One region of the Rhizobium sp. Leaf341 genome, then DNA from elsewhere that is predicted to be linked to it. Evidence: riboswitches for the same ligand, from Rfam matches in the RefSeq annotation. Region 1 holds a riboswitch; the other holds the start of a gene.
The links. A riboswitch is a leader RNA that binds a small molecule or an ion and turns the genes downstream of it on or off. The one in region 1 is predicted to bind cobalamin.
Positions count from the first base shown of each region.

Region 2: linked by a shared signal. The riboswitch ahead of ASG03_RS02500 (aromatic ring-hydroxylating oxygenase subunit alpha) and the one ahead of ASG03_RS17180 (CbtB domain-containing protein) in region 1 are both predicted to bind cobalamin.

Region 1 is NZ_LMPE01000015.1:517,862-522,271, reverse strand. It holds gene ASG03_RS17190 (glucoamylase family protein) at 1-949, shown strand, start outside; gene ASG03_RS17185 (CbtA family protein) at 986-1,744, opposite strand; gene ASG03_RS17180 (CbtB domain-containing protein) at 1,989-2,165, opposite strand; cobalamin riboswitch at 2,215-2,477, opposite strand; gene ASG03_RS17175 (SRPBCC family protein) at 2,498-3,007, opposite strand; gene ASG03_RS17170 (hypothetical protein) at 3,105-3,638, opposite strand; gene ASG03_RS17165 (YciE/YciF ferroxidase family protein) at 3,808-4,311, shown strand; gene ASG03_RS17160 (ABC transporter substrate-binding protein) at 4,387-4,410, opposite strand, start outside.
Region 2 is NZ_LMPE01000003.1:179,337-183,746, forward strand. It holds gene ASG03_RS02495 (hybrid-cluster NAD(P)-dependent oxidoreductase) at 1-371, opposite strand, end outside; gene ASG03_RS02500 (aromatic ring-hydroxylating oxygenase subunit alpha) at 373-1,617, opposite strand; cobalamin riboswitch at 1,738-1,925, opposite strand; gene ASG03_RS02505 (DUF6656 family protein) at 2,288-2,884, shown strand; gene ASG03_RS02510 (L-threonylcarbamoyladenylate synthase) at 2,979-3,950, shown strand; gene ASG03_RS02515 (FAD-binding oxidoreductase) at 3,980-4,410, shown strand, end outside.

The DNA.
Region 1 (4,410 bases):
CGAGATCTCGCTGATCGACAGCGCGCTGCTGATCGCGGGCGTCATCACGGTGGGCGCCTATTTCTCTGAGAATACGCCTGCCGAGAAGGAAATCCGCGATATTGCCGACATGGTCTATGCGCGCGCCAACTGGGCCTGGGCACTGGACGAGCAGGATACGCTTGCGCTTGGCTGGAAGCCGCGGAGCGGATTTCTTCCGTTTCGGTGGCACGGCTACAGCGAGGCGATCATCCTCTACACGCTGGCTCTCTCATCGCCTTCCTACCCGATCCCGCCCAAGAGCTATCTGAGCTTCGGCAATCAATGCGATTGGAAAGAGGCGTTCGGCAAACCGTATCTCTATGCGGGGCCGCTGTTCATTCACCTCTTCTCGCATGCCTGGATCGATTTTCGTGGTATCCGCGATGCTGCAATGACCGAGCATGACAGCGACTACTTCGAGAACACGCGCCTGGCGATCGAGGTGCAGCGCGACTACGCGGCGCGCAACCCCGAAGCGTTCGTCGGCTACGGCAAGGACTGCTGGGGCCTGACGGCCTGTGACGGTCCGGAACGGTCTCGGCGTCTGCGCGATGGTCGCCAGCAGCATTTTTCCGGTTATGCCGCACGGGGTGCGCCGTCCGGACCGGACGACGGAACGCTGGCACCCTGGGCGCCGCTCGCCTGCCTGCCGTTCGATGAAGGCGCAGCGCTTTCGGGAACGCGGCACATCCTCAGTGCCTATCCCGGTGTCGTCGATGAGGACGGTTTCATTGGCAGCTTCAATCCGAGCGTCCCCGCACGCACGGCGGAGGGCTGGATGAACACGCGCCGCATCGGTCTCGACCAGGGACTTCTCCTGATGATGATCGAGAACCATCGAACCGGGTTCTTTTGGAACCTGCTGCGACAGTCGGCGCCGATCCGGCGCGGGTTGAAGCGTGCGGGCTTTACGGGCGGCTGGCTTTAACCCGGATCGATCGATCCGGGCCATCTTGCGTCCGCCTCAGGTCTTGGGGACGAAGCGATCGTTGATCGCGCCGGAAACGGTCCCAAGGACAAGCCAGAACGCGAGCGTGGTCGCGAGCGCGGCGACCGCGAACTCCGCACCGAGCACGGCGGGTACCGGGCTTGCAAGATCGCCGGGCTGCGGCGCGCCGTAGAGATGGGGCACGGTGAGAAGACCCAATCCGGCCGCCTTGGCCCAGATCTCTCTGCGAAGCGCGATGATGCCGAGGCCGATCGCCGAGAGCACCGTCGTCATGAGCCACCAGGTCTGGCGATCAGCGAGATCGCCTGCCGGGAAGCCCGGGAGCTCGGGCGGCAGACCCAATGCCGGCAGCAGGTGAACCGTTAGCCAGCCCAATGCGCCCCAGGCAAGGCCGGTGCGCAAGGTCGGTGGCCTGCCCAAGGCGATGCCGAGGCCGCCGAGGATGAGGCCGAAACCGGCTCCCGTCACCAGGTTGGCAATCAGCGTGCCGGAGAAACGACTCAGACCGAACAGGATGCCGCCCCCTTCGTGTTCCGCGCCGTCATGTGCGTAGGCGGTCGGGATCGGGTCGAGTGCGGCGGCGAGGGACTGGAGAAACGTGCCGCTTGCTCGCGACGAATGCTCGTGAGCGGGCGTCGCGCCCGATCCGGGTGCAGCCTCGTAGGTTTCGGCTTTCAAGATGAGGGGCGTGAGGCGAAGTTCCTGTGCGGCTGTCATGAAGATGCCGGCAATGAGGCCTGCGCAGATGGCGGCCAGCAGGGTTCTGACGATCATGGATAGTCCTTTGAAGCAGCGCCTTGCGGCCTGCTTTGTCCTGTTGTGATTCGGATCGATACGTGGCCCCGGCACGCGGGCGATGCGGTGCTGCCGAGCGGGCGCGCGAAGGCGATCCCGATCGGGCCCGTCTTCCGTGCCGCACCGGCTATCGCACGCGCGTCTGCTCGGCCGGTCCGCTCAGGCGGACGCAGCCCGACCGTTTGCCTCGGCCACGGTCAGCGTTCGGTCGGAGATCCCAAGCCTAGTGGCAGGGGAAACCGAACGAGTGGCGAACGTCGTGCGCGGTGTCGTGCAGCGCCGACGAATGGGCGAGGCCCGCTCCGAACACCAGAAACGCCCCGATGAACAGGGACAGCAAAGCCGCGATCATGCGGTCATTGAGGGAAAGCGAAACGCCCGATGCGTTGGTAACAGCCATGACAACCTCCGTGATGGCACCGTGGGACATGTCCCACTCCTTTGGGCGATATGCCCGACATCAATCGGCAGGTTTCCTGGCTCGCGGCGTCTGATGCCTTCCGGCATCGTCGGATCCTTCTCGCCTTCCCGCAGGTCCGGGCGTGCCCGTCTCCACAGTGGCTTCTACCGGATGTCCGGTATGAAAGACCCTGACCGCTCTACAGTCGCGGGGTCGGCCGTGATGAAGGTGCCGCACTGGGTCCACCTGTCACGTTCCCATTTACTCCCCGAATGGTTCGACATCCGGAGAACCTCTTGATGCGGGTCACTATGACGGGTGCAGGGCGCCTGTCAATCGACTGTGTGCTCGCGTCGTCCGTCGTCCCCTGGGAGCGTTGCCGCAAGGGCCGCCAGCTGATCGGCGCATTTGCCCCAACCTTCGTGAAAACCCATCTGCTCATGGGCATCGCGATCTGTCTTCGTCCAATGGCGGACGCGAGCGGTGTAGAGCGTTCCCCCGTCTGCGGGATCGAAGGTGATGATGCCGGTCATGAAGGGTTTTTCGGAGGGTGTCCACGCGTCGATATAGGCATCGGTGAAAACGATCTTCCGATCGGGGACGATCTCGAGGTAGACGCCCCGATTGGGCATTTCTTCGCCTTCGGGGCTCTGCATGACGATGAGGTTCCCGCCGCCGACGCGCAGATCCACCTCGGCTGCGGCGATGGTCCAGGGTGGCGGAACGAACCACTGCTGGATCAGCGCAGGCTCCGTCCAGCACCGGAACAGGGCGTTCGGCGTGGCGGCGATGTGGCGGGTGATGACGAGGTCGCGATCGTCGGCGGCAGTGGCTTGGGTCATGCGCGGGATCCTGGAGCGGCGGGTCTTCCTGCCGAGTTTCCGTCATTGCGGCGTGACTGTCGAGACCCTGGCGAGAGGCATTGCCCCGACCCCGACATCATGGACCCGCGGGCGAGGACTGGATCTTGACGATCGTCGCTCTCCAGCGCGGCGCGTCCGGTGGGCCGGTCTTGGGCGATGGGAAGACGAGCGTCGTGCGGAGCGCGGCGGAATGGCCGGGCGATATCCGGGCAATGACCAGGGCGTCGTCGCTGCCGATCGTACGGCAGGCGCCGCCGGGGCAATCGTCGAGCGTCACGTCGAGGGTAAAATAGTCGAGGAAAGCCGCGCTGTCGTTGTGGATCGTGGCCGTTACGACATAGCTGCTGGCCGGCGTGCTCTTCTCGAATGTCAGGTTTTCCAGCCGTATTTCGGTTGGCGCAATCCTGTCGACAGGACGGTCCGCCGTGACGGGCGATACGGGGTCGCGGGGTCTGGCATTGTCATCCATGCGCCAGACAACGAAAGCACTGATCAGCCCGACGGCGACGAGCACCGAGAGCGCCGGCTCGGCAATCCGGCGAAAGCGCGGATTGCGAATGGCAAGGCCGACAATCAGAAGGCTTGCGCCAGCAAGCAATATCCACACCATGAACGGCCTCCCCATGTGGGTTCATATAGGGGCGCCCATGTCGGGGTCAAAGCGCGGGGCCGGATAGATGCGGGAACAAAGGGTGGGTGGTCTAGTTCTCCCAGCGCAAGAACACCGTTTGAACCGGCGCGCGGATCCATCGCGCGCGGACCATCCAAAGGAGAGAACAATGGCAGCGAAAGCACTCGAAGATCTGTTCCACGACATGCTCAAGGACGTCTACTATGCCGAACGCAAGATCGTGAAGACACTTCCGAAGATGGCCCGCGGCGCACAGAGCCCCGAACTGAAGGCTGCATTCGAGAAGCATCGGGAAGAAACCGAAGGCCAGATCGAACGCCTGCAGCAGGTCTTCGAGATCTTCGGTAAGCGTGCGACCGGCAAGACCTGCGCCGCGATCGAAGGCATTATCGAGGAAGGCGAAGAGGTTCTTGAGGAATTCAAGGGATCGCCCGCCGTCGACGCAGGGTTGCTCGCCACGGCGCAGGCCGTCGAGCACTATGAGATGGCCCGCTACGGCACGCTGAAGACGTGGGCCGGTCTGCTGGGTCTCGACGAAGCGGTGAAGCTGCTCGACGAGACGCTGAAGCAGGAAGAAAAGACCGACGCCGACCTGACGACGCTGTCGAAGGCCGTCAATGCCAAGGCGATGGACAAGGCGAAAGCCGCTTAAAGCTCGGTCTTTCCAGTTCATTGATGACGCCGGCCGGAGCTCTCCGCGCCGGCGTTTTCATGTCTTCAAAAGACGTCAACGCTGAAGGCTGATCCAATA
Region 2 (4,410 bases), on a different contig from region 1:
AGCGGACCGAACGCCCGCAGCGTCATGCCGGGACGCAGATTGTCGAACATCCAGCGCGTGCCGATGGATGACGCCTGGGCCTTGACCGTGACGGCCACGGAGAACGGGCGCGACGGCGTCGAGGACAGCGTGTAGGTCCGCATCACCGGATCATCCGGCGTGACCGGAATCTCGAGCGTGACGAACTGGCCCGGCAGATATCGGAACCAGCCGTCGCGATCCGACTTGAACACGAAGGTCATGACGTCGGGGGCCTCAAGCGTCACCGACATGCAGTGCAGCAGGTGCTGCCGGTCGTTCCAGGGCTGGAGTTCGTCGAAATGACGGAACGGCGAGACGATCCCCGTTCCCTGAACCATGCCGTCGCTCATGTCAGGCCACGCGCACGAGCGGCGCGTGAACGCCGGTCAGGCGGTTCTGCATGAACTGCGTGTACCACTCGACGAACTGCATGACGCCGCCTTCGTGTTCGGGCGAATAGGGACCGGGCTCATAGGCCGGCGAGCGGATGCCGAAGGCGTTTTCCTCGACGATGCGCCGGTCCTGGTCGTTCGTCTCGGTCCAGACATGCGTCAGTTCGTCGAGCGTGTAATCGACGCCCTCGACCGCATCCTTGTGCACCAGCCACTTGGTGGTGACCTGGGTCAGTTCGGGGCCGAGCGGCAGCACGCGGAAGGTGATGGCATGATCGGCCAGCACGTGGTTCCAGGTGCTCGGATAATGGAACAGGAGCAGCGTCCCGATATGGCTCTGGGTGACCGTGTCGGACAGGCGGCGCTTGACGGCGCGGGCACCGGACATGGTGTAGCTTTCGGCATCCTGGATCAACGGCATGCGGGCGACGCGGAACTGGCCGGTCGGATCGATGCGAAACTCGCTCGGCAGGCCGGCGGCCTCGCAGCGGCTCCAGTGCTCGGAGATCACCGGATCGTCCTTGGCGCCCTGCACGCCGGTCGCCGACGGGGCTTCGGGATAGGTCCGGCAGAGTTCCGGGTGGTTGCTGGCGCAGTGATAGCACTCGCGGTTGTTTTCCCAGACGAGCTTCCAGTTGCCCTTCTCCACGATGGTGCTCTCGAAGGCGACCTTCGTGTCCTTCAGATTGTGCGGCGTGAGGTATGCGGCGACCATGTCGCGCACGGGCTGAAAGTCCATCGGCTCGGCCGCCAGGCTGATGAAGATGTAACCGCCGATGCTTTCGCAGGCGACCGGCTTCAGCCCATGGGCGGACTTGTCGAAATCCTCGCCCATCTGGCGGGCGAACATCAGCTTGCCGTCCAGCTCGTAGGTCCACTGGTGATAGGGACAGACAAGCTTGGCCGAAGCGCCCTTGGCCTGGGTGCAGACGCGCGAGCCGCGGTGGCGGCAGGCATTGTGGAGCGCATGGATCGCGCCCTGCCGGTCGCGGGTGACGACCACGGGATAATCGCCGACCTGCACCGTGAAATAATTGCCGGCCTTGGGGATCTCGCAGTCATGGCCGATGAACAGCCAGTCCTTGTACCAGATCTCTTCCAGATCCAGCCGGTAGAGATCGGGATCCGTGTAGAACGCCTGCTCGAGGCTGTGGGTCTCGCGCCGGTTCCGGAGCGTGCGGAGCACTTCGCTGCGAAAATCCATCTTCCCGTTCCTTTAAACGACGGACCCCGCTGCGGGGCCGTATTCAGGGCCGGTCCGGACACAAGGCGATCGCGCCTGCATTCCCGGATCCCCGCCACACCAGACATTCCACATCACACGCAGTCACATCGGCGCAAGACAGGTGTCCGGGCTCAGGAGCCTTGGCCATGCCGACCGCGGAAGGTGCGCCCTCCGCAGGATCTGCCGGCCTGTGCTCCACCACCGTTGCGGGCGCAGCGCCGGGTTTCGACCGGCTTCCCAATTTGTCCGGATCCTTGTGAACCAGCGCCTTGAGCATCTCTATCTAACGCCGCGTCGCGCGATTTCAGAGGCCAAGAAGCGACACGCGATTTGAGAATGACGACACGCCCCGCCGGCGCCATTTTTCGGCATCTTCAAGCCGATCCTTTAACAACTCGCCAATCCTTTAACACCTCCGGGACGATGCGAAGGCACCCTTCCGAGGGCCCCGTGTCCGAAGGGCGAAGGCCTGCAGCCGCAAGCCTGTTTGCGACATCGCCAAGAAACGGCGCTTGGCCCTCAGCCGCCGGGCGCTTGGCCCTCGGCCGCCGGGCGCTTCGCGCTTCTCACCGGCCGATCACGCAAGCCTCGCGCCATGGCGGAACCGTAGAAGCGGTGAAAAGGAAGATCACCGATGCTGGACCAGACCATGGCCAACCTGCGCTACTTCGATGATGCGATAAAGCCGCCCCCGGAAAACCGCGGCGGCATCTATACCGACTATCTCCGCACCGGACGCATCAACCGCGGGACGACGGACGCGCGCACGGCCAAGCGCTACCTGACACATCAGCAGGTGGCGGAACGCACCGGACGCAGGCTGGAGGCCGCCGGCACGCTGGCCTATGACCGCATCAACGGCTTCCATGCGTCCATTCGCTTTCCCAAGATGATCTTTCACCGCACGCTCGATGGCAGCCCGCATCTCGGCTACTGCCACGTGACGGCGGCGCGCTCCAAGTTCGCGGAGTACGACGAGGTCCGATGGTCCTTCTACATGGCCAACTTCTTCTGCGAGATCGGCAAGGACGACCATTTCTTCGATGACGTGCGCCGTGGCTATTCGCGCATGTACTTCGCCGTCGCAACCGATCTCGATCGCGAGCAGGGCAAGCTCGTGATCAACCGGACCGTCCGCGATGGCGGCCTTCTCTTTCGCACCCAGGACCCGAAGACGGCCCTGAAGAACGTGCTGATGCTGGGAGCCCGCAACGACGCCCTGCGGGCGATCATCCGCGCACTCTGAGCCCTTTCGCCGGCCGGTCGCGCAAAAACTGCTGCACAGTCCCGCGCGACATGGTTTAAGACTGCCGTCTGATCGGACGGAAGCGCGAAGCGGCATGGCAGACATCATCGAGACGACACGGGACCGGGAACGGGCGCTGGAACGCGCGATCGCGGTGCTTTGCGCCGGCCGGCCGATCGCCCTGCCGACCGAAACCGTCTACGGGCTTGCGGCCGACGCCACCCGGGGCGATGCGATCGCCTCGATCTACGAGGTCAAAGGCCGTCCGCGCTTCAACCCCCTGATTTCCCACGTCAGCGACATGGCGATGGCCGAGCGTCATGGGGCGTTCGATCCCGTCTCGCTGCGCCTTGCGGAGGCCTTCTGGCCGGGGCCCTTGACACTGGTCGTTACGCGGGCGCCTGGCAGTGCGGTGCATGCGCTGGCAACGGCCGGGCTCGATACGCTGGGCCTGCGCATGCCGGCGGGCTTTGCGCGCGAGGTCATCGCAGCCTTCGGACAGCCGCTGGCCGCACCGAGCGCCAATACGTCCGGGCGTATCAGCCCGACGACGGCCGCGCATGTGGCCGACGATCTCGGCGCGGCCATCGACCTCATCCTCGACGCCGGACCGGCGGGCATCGGGCTCGAATCGACCATCGTCAAGGTGGAGGCCGGCCGGTTGCGCCTGCTGCGGCCGGGCGGGCTGGAGGCCGGAGAGATCGAGGCCGTCGCCGGGCAGCCGCTGCTGCGCCCGGACACGGCCGGTGCCGCGGTCGAAGCCCCGGGCATGCTCGCCTCGCATTATGCCCCCGACGCGGCCGTGCGGCTGGATGCGACCGACGTGCGTCCGGGCGAAGCCCTGATCCGTTTCGGCGGTACGGCGCTTCCCGGTGAAGACAAGGCCGCCATCGTGCTCGACCTCAGCCCGTCGGGCAGCCTCAGGGAGGCAGCGGCCCGTCTCTTTTCCTATATGAAGCAGGCAGACGCCACCGGCGCCCGGACAATCGCCTTTTCCCCCATGCCCACAGAGGGCCTGGGCGAGGCCATTCGCGACCGGCTGGAACGGGCGGCAGCACCCCGCTGAGACGCAACCCCATCTTTGAAAGTGCCGCCATGCCGAACGCCGTTCCATCGCCCGACCTCATCCAGCGCTTCGTCGCTCTCGCCGGCGGCCATGCCGAGGTGGGGGCCGATGTCGAGGACCGCTATCTCGTCGAGACGCGCGGGCTCTATCGCGGGACGACGCCGGCCGTGCTGAAGCCCGGCAGCGTTGCGGAGGTCTCGGCGATCCTGAAGCTCGCCAGCGAAACCGGCGTCGCGATCGTGCCGCAGGCCGGCAATACCGGCCATGTCGCAGGGCAGATCCCGCGCACGGGCGCCGCCGACATGCTCCTGTCGCTCGAACGGATGAACCGCATCCGCGACGTCGATCCCGTCGGCAATGTCATCGTGGCGGATGCGGGCTGCATTCTGGCCGATATCCAGGCGGCGGCCGACGGGGTGGGCCGGCTGTTCCCGCTGTCGCTCGGCTCGGAAGGCTCCTG